DNA from 3 places in the Mesorhizobium sp. WSM4983 genome. Region 3 is predicted to be linked to each of the others. Evidence: riboswitches for the same ligand, from Rfam matches in the RefSeq annotation. Region 3 holds a riboswitch; each other region holds the start of a gene.
What was found. Region 3 has a riboswitch for thiamine pyrophosphate ahead of thiC (phosphomethylpyrimidine synthase ThiC). Riboswitches for the same ligand answer to the same signal wherever they lie in the genome.
Positions count from the first base shown of each region.

Region 1 (6,159 bases), on a different contig from region 3:
CGCCGCATCATAGGCAGGGCGGACGGCGCGAATGGCGAAAGGCATTGCCATCACCGCATTGACCGCGACGACCATGACGGGTGCCATGGCGAACACATCGGTGATGTTGCGCAGAGCCAGGAACCAGCCGGCGCCGATCACGATCGGCGGCACGACCAGCACGAAACCGGCGCCGGTGTCGGCGGCGCGTTCGAGCAGCGACATGGCGCCGCCCGCGCGGCGCCGCAGGGCCAGTGCGCGTCGGGCGGCAACCAGCGACAGCGACAGCATCACGCAAAGCAGCGCCGAGAGAAAGGAGAGCCCGGCGCTGGTGAGCGTCGCGCGGCGCACGGCGTCCTCGCCGGCCAGCCGGCCGAGATCCGCCTCCAGCCCGGCGAGCACGGTCGCCGCCATCGGTGCGGCGACGAACAGCAGCGCAAGCACGATCAGGCCGGCATTCAACGCGGCCTCGGCGGTGCTGGCCGCAAGATAGCGGCGTGGCGCTACCGGCAGATTAGCGTCGCCGACCGTGTTGGCGCCGAGTCGCGTCAGCATAGCGACCACGACGAAGGTCAGCAGGATCTGCAGAAACGTTAGTGTTACGGCCCGCGCGGGATCGAAATCGAAGCGCAGCGCCTGGTAGATCGCGACCTCCAGCGTCGTCGCCGCCGGCCCGCCACCCAGCGTGAGTACAATGGTGAAGGAGGTGATGCACAGCATGAAGACCAGCCCGGCGACCCCCGGCAGCGCCGTGCGCAGCGCCGGCCATTCGATCAGCCGGAAGGCCGACCGAGCGTCCATACCGAGCTGGCTCGCCAGCCGCCACTGGTCGGCCGGCACGGTGGCGAGCGCCTCGAGGAACAGCCGCGTGGCCAATGGCAGGTTGAAGAAGACATGCGCGACCAGGATGCCGGAAAGGCCGTAAATGCCCGGCCATTCCTCACCGCCGAACGTGCCGAGGATGCCGGCAAAATAACCGGCACGGCCGTAGAGCGCCAACACGCCGAGCGCGGCGACGATGGCCGGCAGCGCCAGCGGCACCGTGAACAACTGCAGGATCAGGCGACGTCCGGGAAAGTTCGTTTGCCTGGACAGGGCGCGGCCGACGAACACTGCCGGCAAGACCGAAAGCAATGTCGACAGCAGCGCCTGCCAAAGCGTGAAGCGGGCGACGCGGAGCAGATAGCTGTCGAAGGCCGCGGCAGCGCTGGACGGACCGCTCGCGCCTTCGAGGATCAGGCCGGCGAAGGCGCCGCCGATGAGCAAAGTGATGGCGACAAGGGCGATGATGCCGGCAGTGATGCGAGGGTCAGGGCGCGGCGTGGATTGCACGCTGCACCACGTTGGCTCGAGCTAGCGAACGCCGCGTTCCGTCGCGCCCCCCTCTGTCTTGCCGGACATCTCCCACTCTAGGAGGGAGATTGGCAGCTTTGCCGCTCTTCCTACACCGTCGGCGGCTAGCGAAATCACCGATGACCGCGAATTTCCCCCTTTGCGGGGGAGATGGCCGGCCGGACAGAGGGGGGTGCTCAAGCGCCATCCTGCGTCCTACTTGCTCATCGCCGCCAGCCATTCATCCACCCAGGCCTTGCGGTTGGCCGCCACCTCGTCCGGGCTGAACAGCAGGGTTTTGGTCGGCTTCACCAGCTTTTCGAAGGCCGGGTTGAGCGGCTTGTCGGTCTTGCCGGCCGGGAACATCCAGTTGGTCTCCGGGATGATGTCCTGGAACTTGGGCCCGGTCATGAAGGCTATGAATTTTTCCGCCAGCGGGTTCTTCGCGCCGGTTTTGGTGATGCCGGCGACCTCGATCTGCAGATATTCGCCCTCCTCGAAGGACGCCGCCTGATAGCGCTCGGTGTTCTCGGCCACCATGTGGTAGGCCGGCGAGGTGGTATAGGAGAGAACCATCGGCGCCTCGCCCTTGGTGAACAGACCATAGGCCTCGCTCCAGCCCGGCGTCACGGTCAGCACCTTCGGCTTCAGCTTGGCCCAGGCTTCCGGCGCCTTGTCGCCATAGACCGACTTGACCCACAGCAGCAGCCCGAGGCCCGGCGTCGAAGTGCGCGGATCCTGGATGATGATCTTGTCGGGGCCGGCGCCCTCGACCAGTTCCTTCAAGCTCTTCGGCGGCGTCTTCAGCTTTTCGGTGTCGTAGACGACGGCGAAATAGCCGTAGTCGAAAGGCACGAAAGTGTCGTCTTTCCAGCCGCCGGGCACATTCAAATCGGCCACCGCGCCATGCCGCGCGAATAGGCCGCTCGCCTTGGCATCCGCGGTCAGGTTGGTATCGAGGCCGAGCACGACATCAGCCTTGGTGCCGGCGCCCTCCAGCTTGACGCGGTTGAGCAGTGCCACGCCGTCGGCAACCGAGACGAATTCAAGATCGCAGCCGCATTCGGCCTCGAATTCCTTCCTCACCGCGGGCCCGGGACCCCAGTCGGCGGTGAAGCTTTCGTAGGTGTAGACGGTAAGCTTGTCTTTAGCCTCGGCAGGTCCGCCTGCCAAAAGCGAAACAAGGCCGACTGCAAGAACAAGGTTGGACAATAGCGAGCGCATCGGCGCCTCCTTCGTTCGCGTTAAAGGAATTGAGGCGTCGGATGGTCCGAAACGTCTAATCCCTCCGCCGGTACAAACCGGATCAGGTTCAGCGGGTTGGCTTTCGTTGCCTCTCAGCCGGTTCGCAAAATCAGCGTCCGGCACCCCGTTAGAGCATTTCGAGACATAGGCCCGGCCGATGCGGCGCGCAAGCGGAAGTTTCCGGGGATCATCATCGTTCACCGCGGTAGCGAAGCGCGATTCCGTTTGGACGCGCCCGCTTCCGTTTCGTGGGCCGGGCTGGTAAGGGCGACGGCCATGGGCACATTCACCATCCTGCTTGGCGGCGATCTCGTCCGCACGCCTCGCCTCGATCGCCAGATCGAAGGCTCCCGCATCATCGCCGCCGATGCCGGTATCGGCCATGCCCATATGCTTGGCCTCCTGCCGGAGCTCTGGGTCGGAGATTTCGACTCGGTACCGCCAAACCTGCCGGAGAATCTGGCCGCCGTGCCGCGCAAGATTTTCCCGACCGAGAAGGACATGACCGACGGCGAGCTCGCCATTGCCGAGGCGCTGGCGCGCGGCGCCACCAGCCTGGTGCTGGCCGGCGCCTTCGGCGGCAAGCGCGCCGATCATGCCTTTCTGCATTTGGCTCTAAGCGTGCGGCTGGCCGAGGCGGGCACGACCGTGCTGCTGACCAGCGGCGCCCAGGAGGGCGTGCCCATCCTGCCGGGCAAAGCCGGCTTCGACTACGCCGAGGGCACGCTGTTCTCGGTGCTCGGCTTCTCCGACCTCGCCGGCCTGACGGTCTCAGGCGCCAAATGGCCGCTGGACGGTGTCGAGGTGGCGTTCGGCTCATCGCTTACCATATCAAATGAGATCAAGGGTCGGCTCGAGATCGCGCTCGAGCGTGGCCGGGCGCTGCTGCTCGCCCACCCCTATCCTCTTCCCGAAAGCTGACATGGCCCCGCCTCTTCTCAATCTGGATGGCATAAAACTGACTTTTGGCGGCACGCCGCTGCTCGACGGCGCGGCACTGAGCGCCTCCGCCGGCGAGAAGATCGCGCTTGTAGGCCGCAACGGTTCGGGCAAGTCGACGCTGCTCAAGATCGTCGCGGGGCTGATCGAACCGCAGGACGGCGAAGTATTCCGCCAGCCCTCGGCAACGGTGCGCTACCTGCCGCAAATGCCCGATATGGATGGCTTCGCCAGCGTGCGCGCCTATGTCGAAGCCGGCCTCGGGCCGGCCGACGACCCGCATCGCGCCACTTATCTGATGGAGCATCTCGGCCTGACCGGCGAGGAGCGGCCGAACGACCTTTCCGGCGGCGAGGCGCGCCGCGCAGCACTCGCCCGCGTCATGGCGCCGGAGCCCGATATCCTGCTCCTCGACGAGCCGACCAATCATCTCGACCTGTCGGTCATCGAATGGCTGGAAGAAGAGCTTGCCCGCACCTCGTCGGCCGTGATCCTGATCTCGCACGACCGCCGCTTTCTCGAGCGCGTCTCGCGCGCCACCGTCTGGCTCGACCGCGGCCAGACGCGCCGGCTGGACAAGGGGTTCGCGCACTTTGAGGAATGGCGCGACCAGGTGCTTGAAGAGGAAGAGCGCGAACAGCACAAGCTCGGCCGCCAGATCGTGCGCGAGGAGCATTGGCTGCGCTATGGCGTGACCGCCAGGCGCAAGCGCAACATGCGCCGGCTCGGCGAGCTGCAGGCCATGCGCCAGCGTTTTCGCAGCCATCGCGGCGCCGAGGGTTCGGCGACGATGGTGGCAAGCGACGCCGCTGAATCCGGCAAGCTGGTGATCGAAGCCAAGGGCATCGAGAAGAGTTTTGGCGACCTCACCGTGGTCAAGGGCTTTTCGACCCGTATTCAGCGCGGCGATCGCGTCGGCCTTGTCGGGCCGAACGGCGTCGGCAAGACGACGCTTCTCAAGATGCTGACCGGCGAGCTGCCGCCGGATGCCGGCACCGTGCGGCTCGGCGTCAATCTGGAAATCGCAACACTCGACCAGAAGCGCGAGGCCGTCGACCCGCTGGAGACGCTGGCGAATTACCTGACCGACGGGCGCGGCGAGAACCTTGTGGTCAATGGCGAGCAGCGCCACGTCGTCTCCTATATGAAGGATTTTCTTTTCAAGCCGGAGCAGGCGCGCACGCCGGTGCGCGAGCTTTCGGGCGGCGAGCGGGCGCGACTGCTGCTGGCCCGGGTGCTGGCGCGGCCGGCGAACCTTTTGGTGCTCGACGAGCCGACCAACGACCTCGACATGGAGACGCTGGAGCTGCTGCAGGAACTGGTCGCCGGCTTTGCCGGAACGGTCGTCCTGGTCAGCCATGATCGCGATTTCCTTGACCGCACAGTCACCAGCGTGATCGCGCCCAACGGCGCCGGACGCTGGATCGAATATGCCGGCGGCTATTCCGACATGCTGGCGCAACGCGGCGGCTCGAAGCTGGAGGAGCGCAAGGCAAGGCCGAAGGCTGAAGCGAACGAAGCGACGGCCAGGGCCGAACAGACCAGCGCTAAAAGCCCGGCCAAGAAGCTCTCCTTCAAGCAGAAATTCGCGCTGGAATCCCTGCCGAAGAAGATCGAGGCGGTGAGCGCGTCCATCTCAAGGCTGGAGAACAATATCGCGGATCCGTCCTTCTATGAGCGCGATCCGGTCTCGTTCCAGAAGACCATTGCGGCGTTGGGCAAGGAGCGCACCACGCTGGCCTCACTTGAGGAAGAGTGGCTGGAGTTGGAGATGCTGCGCGAGGAGATGGAAGGCTAACCGCTATAGGCAAGCCTCAGAGGCAGGCCTCGCAGATCGCAGCGATATGGCGTCTGTCGGTGCCGCAGCAGCCGCCGAGCACGGCTATCTGGCCGAAGCGGTCGCGCATGGCGCGGTAGCGCCGGCCGAGGTCGACAGGATCGCCTGGATCGAGTTCGGTCGCCGCATCCAGCTCGGCATGGCTTTTGGCTGAGGCGTTGGCCCGCACGCCGCGAATGCGCCTGATCCAGCGTCCGTCGCCGGCAAGGACGGCGTCGAAATGGCTCGGATGTGCGCAGTTGATCATGAAATATGCGGGAGCGCCGTCCGTTTCGTCGTCAACGGTCTCGATGGCGTCTCTCAAGCTCTCCCCCGAAGGCAGGCGTCCGTCCGTCTCGACGGTAAACGAAATCACCGACGGGAGCCCCACCGCCATCGCGGCAAAGGCTATTCCGGCAGCCTCCTGCGCATAGGTCATCGTAATGGCGCTGACCATATCGGCGCTGGCATCGCGGAATGCCTTGACCTGATCGCCGTGATAGGTCTCGGCCTCGGCGGGCGACATGACTGTGTCAACGTGGTAGCCGTCGCCACGGGGCCCGACCACCCCATTGACCAGCACGGTCATGCCACGCGCAACATAGGGCGCAGCCAGCGCCCGCGCCCATGACACTGCCTGCATGTCTATGCCCGACAATGCGACTTTCGAATAGCCGAGCTTTTCGCCCCAGTCCGGATTGGCGCGCCACGTCGGAGTATCGAGCACGAAGCCGACGCCGTGTTTGTCGGCGATGTCGAGATACTGGCGGAAATAGCGGGCCAACGTCGTCCGCCCCTCCTCCTCGCCAAGAAGCGGAAAGGCGGCGAAGGAGGGCAGATCGAGGCCT
Region 1 is NZ_JARTVM010000002.1:633,612-639,770, forward strand. Features, by position in the region: gene thiP (thiamine/thiamine pyrophosphate ABC transporter permease) at 1-1,311, opposite strand, end outside; gene thiB (thiamine ABC transporter substrate binding subunit) at 1,528-2,535, opposite strand; TPP riboswitch at 2,578-2,693, opposite strand; gene P9254_RS10365 (thiamine diphosphokinase) at 2,833-3,477, shown strand; gene P9254_RS10370 (ABC-F family ATP-binding cassette domain-containing protein) at 3,479-5,293, shown strand; gene P9254_RS10375 (homocysteine S-methyltransferase family protein) at 5,310-6,159, opposite strand, start outside.
Region 1: linked by a shared signal. The riboswitch ahead of thiB (thiamine ABC transporter substrate binding subunit) and the one ahead of thiC (phosphomethylpyrimidine synthase ThiC) in region 3 are both predicted to bind thiamine pyrophosphate.

Region 2 (6,159 bases), on a different contig from region 3:
CCGAACGGATTCTCCATCGCTATTCGTCCCTTACCTTAATGCGCCAAGCCGAGTTTGCCTTGGTGAGGCCGTCTATCTCGATGAAGCGCGCCGCTTGGAGCATCAGAAGAGAGTCTTCCAGATCTAGCCCGAGCTCGGCGGAGGCAGCAATCTCAGTGATCTCGTCCCAGAAGAGTAACCCATTCCCGCGCCTGGTGGCATGGTCGCGCAGTCGGCGCAGCAGGTCAAACGTGTCGTTGTTCAGAAAGGCCTTGCCGTTGGACATGGTCGAAATAAAGCAATGTTCGCCTTCCATGACCGTCCCGTCGGCGACATTGGTGCGGTAGGGTATAAGTCGGATGCCGACGAGCTCTCCCTGATCGGTCGTGAAGAAGACGAGCTCATTGAAACCTGACTGTATCTCTGGTGCTGAGATGCAGATCAATTTGCCGTCCGGAAACCTTGGATCGTTGACGATCTCGACCGGATCAGCATGTATGTGTCCATGCAGGTAGACGATAGGCTTGTTGCCCTGCAGCAGCTGAGTTCTGACAAATCCGCTGTTGAGCATCTCCGCGTATGGCGTAATGCGCGGAGTCTTTTGTGGCAGCAGATTGTGATGGCCGATTATGATGCCGTAACGCATGTCGGGCTGCTGGAGCAATTCCTGTAGGCCTGCAAGCATCTCACGCGAGATGTATGGCGTGTCCATCTGACCGTAATACTCGTCGTCGGACGCCTCCTTGTCTGGATCGCTGGGAGGTGTCGCGGGCGAATGTCCCGAGATGTCCGGCGAGCCGAGATCTAGAGGCTCTGTAGAAGGACTGAGTGCCTCGAGACGATCACGAAGGAACGCGGGAAGGTTTTGAAGCTCCCAACTGCCTATCGCTGTGTTGACGAGGATGAAGTTTGCGCCTGCGGATCCTGTCGGAAGTCTGAAGTGCACGGGTTGGTCCACGGGAACGGTCTGCCAACCCAAGCGGGCGGCTAAACTCGCCATTTCGCTGAATTTCTCAGTCGGTCCAAGTTCGCGCGCGTCATCACGGTTCACATCGTGATTTCCCGGTACGAATATCAACGGAAGCGCCTTTGAACTGCGTCCCTGTGCGCGGCAGAGCAACGTGAAATGCTGGAATGCCGAAGCAATGAAGGTCTTGTCGCCACGGCTCGTGAAATCCCCCATGAAGGCGATCGAATCCAAGGGCTTCGAAGTCGTCAGCCGCCGAAGTTTCGTCAAGACGGCACGCAGCGAAGACGCGCGTAGCTTCTGCGTTATTTTCGGAGCGAACTTGCTATCCTTGGCATCGATGTTGCTAGAGGAAGGATGCCAGTCCGGATAGTGAATATCGCCTACTTGAAGGATTCGCACCCGCCGCATAACTCGCCCCCCTGCCGAGAGCCATAGACTAATCCGTTCGCTTTTGCCAAGCGCGAACGATCATCCGCAGTGTCCTTAACGAGGTAGCCTGCACTTTTCGAGAATTGCCACGGCGGCTATTTTTCGGCTGTGAAGCACACGAGACCCGTGACGTGAGACCCAGTTGCTCAATGCCCAGTTGCTCAATGAGCTTTCTTACGAATAAGGGAGAATTTCCGCGGCCGGACTATCTCTGAGCGAGCGTGCATGACTGCCAACGGAAGGTCTTGCACGCACCCTTGCGATCTTGAGCAATGGTCGCCATGACTTTCTTCTTGCAGGCTTTTGAGTGGCCCAGCCTGCGATCACCAGACCCCACCGATTCTAAAGAGCGTGGCAGATGGGATAGTCGAGGTTGCCCGTGCACAGTCACGCTCAGGGCTTGCGCCGCCCAGAGGACACGCTGAAAAGGCAGATTGGGGCGCAAGCACGCCATTCACGAGAGGTTCGACATGAAGACCATGCAAGAAAAAGACATTCCGGCATTCGTACAAGCAGTTGTGGACGCCGGCTGCAAAATTTGCGCGATTGGCAACTTGGGATACGTCTTTGGCGATGCTGATTTCACGCCAGCGCAACGGAGGGCCGTCGAGCCACAGCTGCGTAGGATTGCTGAAATCTACGGCGAACGCGATCATCTCATGAACGAGATAGCTGTATATCTGCGGTCGATCGGACGCCATGTCGAGGTTGAGCCGAAGACAGGTATTTCCTGATGGCCGTGATCGCGAGAAGCCGTCTTCCAACCTCTGAATCCTAAAGGAGGTGACCCCCAAGGCCGTTCGTCACCTTCGACCAGAATAACCACATCCGTGACCGCCTGAGCTACTTGGTCGATACGCGCACATGGCCAATACAGTTTCTCCATCCTTCACGAAGCGAATGAGGCTTTGGCCATTCAGCCCCGGTCTACGGGGCGTGACTTGTCCCCGATGCATGCGCGAGCTCTCCGCCCGGCTGGCCGCCGGTCGTCGCCACCGGCCGAAGGCGCCCGAATGCGCTTGACAAGATAGCGTCAGCCCGTTCAACCTAAGGCATTCACCAGGGGAGTCCCGGCAAGGGGCTGAGATACTGCTGGCTTTCGCGGCGCAGTGACCCGTTGAACCTGATCCAGTTCATACTGGCGTAGGGACGGTGCAAGCGCTTTGCGGGAGTTTACGCCCGAGGTCCTGTTGCAGCAGGTCTACAGAAGCGTCTTTTCATCCTTCCGGCACAGAACTGGGTCTCCAATGCATGAGCAAAGGAGCCTCACGATGAATGCCCTCACCCCCGCCGTATCGACGGGACCACTGCCCGCCTCGCGGAAAATCCACAAGCCCGGCGTCCTCTACCCGCAGATCAGGGTGCCGATGCGCGAGATTTCCGTCCATCCGACGGCCGGCGAACCGCCCGTCACCGTCTACGATCCGTCCGGCCCCTACACCGATCCATCAGTCGAAACCAGCATCGAAAAAGGCCTTGCCCGGCTTCGCCACGAATGGGTCACGGCGCGTGGCGATGTCGAAGCCTATGACGGCCGCCACGTCCGGCCGGAAGACAATGGATTCGCCACCGGCGAGCGCCTGACACCGGAATTTCCGATACGCAATCGGCCGCTCAAGGCCAAGCAGGGCAAGGCGGTGACCCAACTTGCCTATGCGCGCGCCGGCATCATCACGCCAGAAATGGAGTTCGTAGCCATCCGCGAGAATCTCGGCCGCGAGGTGATGCGCGGCAAGCTGCAACGCGACGGCGAAGCCTTCGGCGCGGCGATCCCAGATTTCGTCACACCCGAATTCGTGCGCGACGAGGTGGCGCGCGGGCGCGCAATCATTCCCGCCAACATCAATCATCCCGAGAGCGAGCCGATGATCATCGGTCGCAATTTTCTGGTCAAGATCAACGCCAACATCGGTAACTCGGCTGTCACATCGTCGATGGCCGAAGAGGTCGAAAAAATGGTCTGGGCTATCCGCTGGGGCGCGGACACGGTGATGGACCTGTCGACCGGCCGCAACATCCACAACATCCGCGACTGGATCGTGCGCAATGCGCCGGTGCCGATCGGTACGGTGCCGCTCTATCAGGCGCTGGAAAAGGTCAACGGCATCGCCGAGGATCTGAACTGGGAGGTCTACCGCGACACGCTGATCGAGCAGGCCGAGCAAGGCGTCGACTATTTCACCATCCACGCCGGCGTGCGGCTGCACTACATCCCGCTGACCGTCGACCGGGTCACGGGCATCGTCTCGCGCGGCGGCTCGATCATGGCCAAATGGTGCCTGCACCATCACCGGGAGAGCTTCCTCTACGAGCATTTCGAGGAGATCTGCGACATCGCCAGAGCCTATGACGTCTCCTTCTCGCTCGGCGACGGCCTTCGTCCCGGTTCAATCGCCGATGCGAACGACGCGGCGCAATTCGCCGAACTGGAAACACTTGGAGAACTCACCAAGATTGCCTGGGCAAAGGACTGCCAGGTGATGATCGAAGGCCCGGGCCATGTCCCCATGCACAAGATCAAGCAGAACATGGACAAGCAGCTCGCAGTGTGCGGTGAGGCGCCGTTCTACACGTTGGGGCCGCTGACGACCGACATCGCGCCGGGCTATGACCACATCACCTCAGGGATAGGTGCCGCCATGATAGGCTGGTTCGGCACCGCAATGCTTTGCTACGTCACGCCGAAAGAGCATCTCGGCCTTCCCGACCGCAACGACGTCAAGATTGGCGTGATCACCTACAAGATAGCCGCCCATGCAGCCGATCTGGCGAAGGGCCATCCGGCAGCGAAAACCAGGGATGATGCCCTTTCGCGCGCGCGCTTCGAGTTCCGCTGGGAGGACCAGTTCAACCTGTCGCTCGACCCCGAAACCGCACGGTCCTTCCACGACCAGACCTTGCCCAAGGAGGCGCACAAGCTGGCACATTTTTGTTCGATGTGCGGGCCGAAATTCTGCTCCATGCGCATTTCCCACGACATCCGTGCCGAGGCCCAGAAGGAAGGCATGGCGGCAATGGCGGCAAAATACCGGGAGGGCGGCGATCTCTACATGCAGGCGGACGAGACTGGCGTACCGGTCGTGCCAGAGGCTCCCAAACCATCATGAGGGTGCTCGTCAAAGGGGCCGGCGTTGCCGGCCTCACCGTCGCTTTCGAACTCGCCGCCCGCGGCGCGACGGTCACCGTCGCCGAGATGCGGCATGGCCTTGGTGGCAACGCGTCGTGGTTCGCCGGCGGCATGCTGGCGCCATGGTGCGAGCGCGAAAGCGCGGAGCAGCCGGTGCTGGATCTCGGACGCGATGCTGCCGACTGGTGGGATGCGGTGCTGTCGGGTCAGGTGACACGGGCCGGGACATTGGTCGTGGCCGCGCCGCGTGATGCCGGTGAGCTTGACCGGTTCGCCAGTCGCACGTCAGGGCATCGGCGCGTCGATGAAAACGAAATTGCGCTCCTGGAACCCGACCTCGCCGGCCGCTTCCGGCGTGGATTGCTCTTCCCCGACGAGGCTCACCTCGACCCACGCCCGGCGATGGCGGCACTTCATGACAAGCTTGCGACCATGGGTGTCAAATTCCACTTCGGCTGCGACGCCCGGCCTGTTTCGGGATTCGCCCGTCAGATAGACTGCATGGGAATGGCAGCGGCCGATGACAGGCTGCGCGGTGTTCGCGGCGAAATGCTGATCCTTCGCACGCCTGATGTCTCGCTGTCGCGGCCGGTCCGTTTGCTTCATCCACGCTTTCCGCTTTATGCCGTGCCGCGCACCGATCACCGTTTCATGATCGGAGCGACGATGATTGAAAGCCAGAGCGCCGGACCGGTGACGGCGCGTTCCATGATGGAGCTGCTGGGCGCCGCCCATGCCCTCCATCCGGCCTTTGGTGAGGCCGAGATCGTTGAAACCGGTGTGGGTGTCCGTCCGGCATTTCCCGACAATTTGCCACGCGTCGAAACAGACGGTGAGATCATCGCGATCAACGGTCTTTATCGTCACGGTTTTCTCCTCGCCCCCGCCATGGCGCGCCAGGCTGCCGACCTGGTTTTCAGTCAAGACAGAACCAAGGAGCATGCTCATGAAACTGATGGTCAACGGCGAGGCGCGTGAGATTGCCGCCACCACGCTGGCCGAGTTGCTTGCCGCGCTCGACTATGAGGGCGATTGGCTCGCCACCGCCGTCAACAGCGACCTCGTGCACAAAGCCAACCGCGCGGAGTTCCAGTTGAGCGACGGCGACCGGATCGAAATCCTCTCGCCCATGCAGGGCGGCTAGCATGTTGGAGCTTTATGGAACCGAGCTTTCGTCGCGCCTGCTTCTCGGCACGGCTCAGTATCCTTCGCCGGCCATCCTTGCCGATGCAGTCAAGGCATCGGGCACGTCGGTGGTGACCGTCTCGTTGCGGCGTGAGATGGCGGGCGGTAGGGCCGGCGAACAATTCTGGTCGTTGATCCGCTCGCTGGGCGCCAGAACCCTGCCCAATACCGCCGGCTGCCTCTCCGTCAAGGAAGCCGTCACCACCGCGAAAATGGCGCGCGAGGTCTTCGGCACCAACTGGATCAAGCTCGAAGTGATCGGCAATCACGACACGCTACAGCCGGATGTGTTCGGTCTGGTTGAAGCCGCCCGCATCCTGTGCGAGGACGGCTTTGCGGTATTCCCCTATACCACCGACGATCTCGTTGTCGCCGAGCGGCTGCTGGAAGCGGGCTGCAAGGTCCTGATGCCGTGGTGCGCACCGATCGGTTCCGCCTTGGGACCGGTCAACATGACGGCGCTGCGCTC
Region 2 is NZ_JARTVM010000018.1:3,399-9,557, forward strand. Features, by position in the region: gene P9254_RS28105 (ORC-CDC6 family AAA ATPase) at 1-17, opposite strand, end outside; gene P9254_RS28110 (metallophosphoesterase family protein) at 20-1,357, opposite strand; gene P9254_RS28115 (hypothetical protein) at 1,849-2,112, shown strand; TPP riboswitch at 2,430-2,546, shown strand; gene thiC (phosphomethylpyrimidine synthase ThiC) at 2,650-4,485, shown strand; gene thiO (glycine oxidase ThiO) at 4,482-5,483, shown strand; gene thiS (sulfur carrier protein ThiS) at 5,452-5,649, shown strand; gene P9254_RS28135 (thiazole synthase) at 5,651-6,159, shown strand, end outside.
Region 2: linked by a shared signal. The riboswitch ahead of thiC (phosphomethylpyrimidine synthase ThiC) and the one ahead of thiC (phosphomethylpyrimidine synthase ThiC) in region 3 are both predicted to bind thiamine pyrophosphate.

Region 3 (6,159 bases):
ATCGCGCGCAGACGCCAGCACCAGCGTGCCGCGGCGCGAGACATGGCCGGGCAAGGCCGCGTCCCACCAATCGGCTGCGTCGCGTCCGAGCGTCAGCACCGTCTCTTCGGCGCTCTCGCGCTCGCACCAGGGCGCGAGCATGCCGCCGGCCTGCCAGGAGGCATTGCCGGCGATCTCGAGGCGTTTCTCGACAAGGGTCACCTCGGCGCCGCGCGTTGCCAGCTCGTGCGCGAGTGTCAATCCGGCGACGCCAGCGCCGCGAACGAGCACCTTCATGGGGTGTCCGTGCGCTCGGAGGTGCTGTCGACCGGTATATAGAGATCGCCGCCGTCGCGGTACTTCGCCGCCATGGCCGCGAGCCCTTCCTTCTGCGCTTCCGCGCGGATGTCATGCGACATCCGCATCGAGCAGAATTTGGGACCGCACATGGAGCAGAAATGCGCCACCTTGTGCGCCTCCTTGGGCAGGGTTTCGTCGTGGAAGGCGCGCGCCGTCTCCGGATCGAGCGACAGGTTGAACTGGTCCTCCCACCGGAACTCGAAGCGCGCCCTCGACAACGCGTCGTCCCTGACCTGGGCGGCCGGATGGCCCTTGGCGAGGTCGGCGGCATGAGCGGCGATCTTGTAGGTGATGACGCCAGTCTTGACGTCGTCGCGGTCGGGCAGGCCGAGATGCTCCTTCGGCGTGACGTAGCAGAGCATCGACGTTCCGAACCAGCCGATCATCGCCGCGCCGATGCCCGATGTGATGTGGTCATAGCCCGGCGCGATGTCGGTGGTGAGCGGCCCGAGCGTGTAGAACGGCGCTTCGCCACAGACCGCGAGCTGCTTGTCCATGTTTTGCTTGATCTTGTGCATCGGCACGTGGCCGGGGCCCTCGATCATCACCTGGCAGTCCTTGGACCAGGCGATCTTGGTGAGCTCTCCGAGCGTTTCCAGCTCGGCGAACTGGGCCGCGTCATTGGCATCGGCGATCGAGCCGGGGCGAAGGCCGTCGCCGAGCGAGAACGCCACGTCATAGGCCCGGGCGATGTCGCAGATCTCCTCGAAATGCTCGTAGAGAAAACTCTCCTGGTGGTGATGCAGGCACCACTTGGCCATGATCGAGCCGCCGCGCGACACGATGCCGGTGACGCGGTCGACGGTCAGCGGGATATAGGGCAGGCGCACGCCGGCATGGATCGTGAAATAGTCCACGCCCTGCTCGGCCTGCTCGATGAGGGTGTCGCGGAACACCTCCCAGGTCAGTTCCTCGGCGACGCCGCCGACTTTCTCCAGCGCCTGGTAGATCGGCACCGTGCCGATCGGCACCGGCGAATTGCGCACGATCCATTCGCGGATGTTGTGGATGTTGCGCCCGGTCGAGAGGTCCATTACCGTATCGGCGCCCCAGCGGATCGCCCACACCATCTTCTCGACCTCTTCGGCCATCGACGAGGTGACGGCGGAGTTGCCGATATTGGCGTTGATCTTGACCAGAAAATTGCGGCCGATGATCATCGGCTCGCTTTCCGGGTGGTTGATGTTGGACGGGATGATGGCGCGGCCGCGCGCCACCTCGTCGCGCACGAATTCCGGGGTGACGAAATCGGGGATCGCGGCGCCGAAGCTCTCGCCATCGCGCTGGAGTTTCGAACGCAACTGCTCCCGGCCGAGGTTCTCGCGGATGGCGACGAACTCCATCTCAGGCGTGATGATGCCGGCGCGCGCATAGGCGAGCTGGGTGACGGCGCGGCCGCCGGCCGCGCGCAACGGTCTGTTGCGAACCGGGAATTCCGGCGTCAGGCGATCGGCTGAGACGAAGCCGTTGTCTTCCGGCTTGATCGTGCGGCCCTCGTAGCGCCCCACGTCTCCGCGCGCCTCGATCCATGCCTCGCGCAGCCGTGGCAAGCCACGCTCGATGTCGGTTTTCACCGTGGCATCCGTGTAGGGGCCGGACGAGTCGTAGACAGTGACCGGCGGCTCGCCGGCGCTCGGGTGGACCGAGATCTCGCGCATCGGCACCCGCAGCTCCGGGTGAAGCTGACCGGGTTTGTGGACCTTCTTCGAAGCTGGGAGTTCGCCGACGGTGACGGTCGGGGTGTGGGCATTCATGAGTGAGCCTCCTTGCTCGAGTGCAACGGAGACCCAGTCCACGCGATGAGGAGGAAGTGACGCTTCGCTTAGAATGCGGGCACTGCCCGAATGCCGAAGCCGGATTGCCGACCCGCGAAGCCTCGCACCGTCCCTACGCCAGTATGAACTGGATCAGGTTCAACGGGTCACTGCGCGCGATAGCAGTATCTCAGCCCCTTGCCGGGACTCCCCTGGTGAGGCGCCTAGGTTGGACGATGCGACGCTATCCTGTCAACTCGACTTCATGACTTCTCCAGCCTCGAACAAGCGACGAGAAGTGGCGCAGCCACGCAGCTTTGGTCGAGCATCTCTTACATCGACGCCCATTGAGCCACGACCTTGCGCGCGTCGAGCTGGCAGTCGGGGCCCACTTGTCATCCGCCAAGGAAACGCTTTTGCGATCCCTTGTGGCGGCGGATTGAAGAACGCATTTTTCGCCTCGAAGAGCATCTGTTCGGCGTCTATGGACGCTGGTTCGATTTGTTCAGGACCGAATTATTGCGCAGCCGTAAGGGTCGAGTTGCAGCGTTCCTTCAACGGCCTTGCCCGTCAGCAGGTCGAGGCCCTTTGGGACGTCGGTTACGATCACGGCGACTTCCGTGGTGTTCAGCACGAACATCAGCCGGCGGTCGTCGGCTTCCCTGACAGAGACCTCCACCCCGGCAGGCAGGTCGGGCAGCAAAGGCGCTATACCGGCTTTGGCCAGCACGACATCGACAAGCTTCTCCGTCAGTTGCGGCGTGAGATACGTGCCGACATAGACAACCCGACCTTGCCCGACCTTGCGGGCGGTGATTGCCGGAGAGCCGGCGGCGAAGCGGTTCGACCAGACGCCGAGCACCTCGGTGTCAGGCGCTACGTCAAGCACCTCGTACAAATGCGCAGCCTGGAATTCTTCATTGCCAAGGGTGAACAGGTATTTGCGTTCCGCGGACGAGGCCGGGAGGGGCGGCGGTGCATAGGTGCCCATCGGAGCCGGACGAAACAGCGGAAACAGGCCGCTGGCGCCTTCGGGAACGACGCGGCCGAACTCCGCCACCCTGACGCCGCTCAGGGCTGCAAGGGCCTTGCCGGGGGCCTGCTCGCGAATGATGTGGTTGTTCTCGTCCCTCGTCCCGCTCAATGCCGACAGGATCAGCGTACCGCCGTGGCGGACGAAGGTTTCGACAGCCTCGTTCCATTCATCCTTCCACATCACCCAATGCGGGACGTAGAGCGCCTTGAGCCGCGAAAGATCGTCTTCGGGATGAATGAACCCGCATGCAATGCCGTTCTGATAGCAGTGGCGATGAAACAGCGTCGCGTCTTCGAGCGGACTGGGGAGGCCGATCGGATAGGTCTTGTGAGCCTCCTGGTTATCGAAGTCCGCGCCGGCGATGCCGAGGTCCATGCGCACTGCGGTGCCAAGAATCTGCTCCTTCGCGGCGGCGATCTCATGGAAGAAGCGGCTCGCCTCGTCATAGCGGCGGCGCGGCACGTCGTCGTGATCGATGACGCCCATCCAGTAGATCTCGGCGCCGAAATGCGCGGGACGCCAACGAAAGAACATGACACCGTCGGCGCCGCGCGCCACCGAAGTCATGGCCATGCGACGCATCTCGCCGGGCTCCGGCGTCATCGTCGAGAAGCCGGGCTGGCTGCCGAAGCCCGAGGCCTGCTCCGGAACGATGAAGTTGCCGGAATAGGCGCGGCATATATCGAGATGGAGGGCCTGGGTCGCCGCATGCCCGCCGGTTCGGCGCATCTCGTCATAGAGCATCGGATAGATGTCGAAGCCGATGAAATCGAGGTCCTGTCCGAACTGACCGCGGAAGTCGATGTCGGCAAGCTGGCCAAGATTGTGGAAGATGAACCAGTCCGGATTGGCGGCGCGCAGGATCTCGACCTGGTCGTGTTGGAAGGCCGCGGTCGCGGCGGCCAGAAAGCGATGGTAGTCCTGCACGTGGCCGGGGCTGGGGTAGGACGGCATGAGCGGTCTCGGCAGGTCGATCTGCGAGAAATCGTCGTAGGCCGTCGCCCAGAAGTGGCCGCCCCAGGCGAAGTTCAACGCCTCAATGGTGCCATAGGCCTTCTGCAGGTATTTCTGGAACTCCAGCCTTGTCGAAGGCGCGAACGATTCCGACACCGTGGTGTTGAGCTCGTTGTCCGTCTGCCAGCCGATCACACGCGGGTTGTGCCGATAATGCTCGGCCATGGCGCGGGTGATGCGGCGGCTGTGGGCGCGGAATACCGGGCTTGTGGTGTCGGCATGCTGGCGCGATCCGTGGCTTGAGGCCCGCCCGTTCATGTCAACGCGCAGCACTTCGGGATAGTTGACGGTGAGCCAGCGGGGAGGGGTGGCTGTCGGCGTGCACATGATCGTGTCGATCCCCGCGCGGCCGAGAAGTTCGATCGCGCGATCGAACAGGCCGAACTCGAACTTGCCTTCGCGGGGCTCGAAAATGTGCCAGGCGAACTCTCCCATACGCACTGTGTTGACGCCGGCGGCAGCCATGCGCTCGGCGTCACGCTGCCAGCAGCCTTCGTCGACATGTTCGGGGTAATGAGGTGCTCCAAGCAGAAAGCGGTCAAGATTGAGGGGCCGCCATACGGATAGCGGAGCGGGCTCTTTGCGGTTCATGCGTATGGGACTTTCGAAATTTCGAGGTTCAGACTGAGGCGAGGGGTTTTCTTGGCGTGAGCGTGCGGCCATCGGGGCCGAAGAGGTAGGCGTCGCCCGCTTCGAAGCCGACCTGCAACGCGGCGCCGACGCCGAGGGTAGAAACCTTGTTGAGCTGAAGCGTGAAATTGCCGGTGCCGCTGTCGGAATTGGTCGTCTGAAGCGGAGAGCCGTCGACGTAGAGGACAGTTTCGCGCCCCAACTGCTCGACCAGACGGACCTGGCTGGAGAAGGCCGGCATTACGTCGTCGCTTGGCTCGACGACACGCAGGGCCTCCGGACGGATGCCGATGGTCACGGCGTCACCAGCCGAAAGGCCGCCGGCGTCGATGCCATCCAAGGTGATGGCAGGGAGGCCGGCGGCGGCTACCGAGACGCTGGATGCCTCGACGCTCACTGCTTTCGCTTCGATGAAATTCATGCGTGGCGCGCCGAGGAAGCCCGCGACGAAAATGTTGGCAGGGTTGGCGTAGAGCTCCAGCGGCGAGCCGACCTGCTCGATCCGGCCCTTGTTGAGGACCACGATTCGGTCGGCCATGGTCATCGCCTCGACCTGGTCGTGGGTGACGTAGATCATCGTCGATCCAAGCTGCGCGTGCAGGCTCGAAAGTTCCACTCGCATCTGAGTGCGCAGCGCGGCATCGAGGTTCGACAGCGGCTCGTCGAACAGGAACACCTCGGGAGAGCGGGTGATCGCGCGGCCGATCGCGACGCGCTGGCGCTGCCCGCCCGACAGTTGCTTCGGGCGCTTGTCGAGCTGCTCCTCCAGACGCAGGATCCGTGCTGCGCGTTTGACGGCGACGTCGATCTCGGTCCTGGGCCGGTGGGCCATCCGCAGGCCGAAGCCCATGTTCTCGGCCACGGTCATGTGTGGGTAGAGTGCATAGGACTGGAAGACCATTGCGATGCCGCGGTCGCCGGGTTCTTCCCTGGTGACGTCTCGCCCGTTGATCACGATGTGGCCGGAGTTGATGGTTTCCAACCCGGCGATCGTCTTCAGCAATGTCGACTTTCCGCAGCCGGAGGGGCCGACCATGACGACGAACTCGCCCTTTTCGATCGTCAGGTCGACCGTCTTCAGGGCATGGTAGCCGGCATAGTGCTTGTCGACTTTTCGCAATTCCACGCTGCTCATATCGAGGCGCCTTTCCGTGCGTGTCGGGTGCGGCAGGGTTCGCGGCGGATCATCCCTTGACGGCTCCCATGGTGAGGCCGGCGACAAAGTGCTTCTGCATCATGAAGAACATCACGACCGGGGGCAGGGCGACGAAGATCGTGGCCGCCGAGACGATGTTCCAGGCCGATGTCCATTCGCCGCGCAGATTGTTCAGGCCTGCGGTAACGGGTTTGACCGCATCACTCTGGGTAAGGACGATCGCCCAGAAA
Region 3 is NZ_JARTVM010000001.1:1,278,917-1,285,075, reverse strand. Features, by position in the region: gene thiO (glycine oxidase ThiO) at 1-276, opposite strand, end outside; gene thiC (phosphomethylpyrimidine synthase ThiC) at 273-2,093, opposite strand; TPP riboswitch at 2,206-2,317, opposite strand; gene P9254_RS06285 (beta-galactosidase) at 2,599-4,734, opposite strand; gene P9254_RS06280 (ABC transporter ATP-binding protein) at 4,763-5,908, opposite strand; gene P9254_RS06275 (carbohydrate ABC transporter permease) at 5,958-6,159, opposite strand, start outside.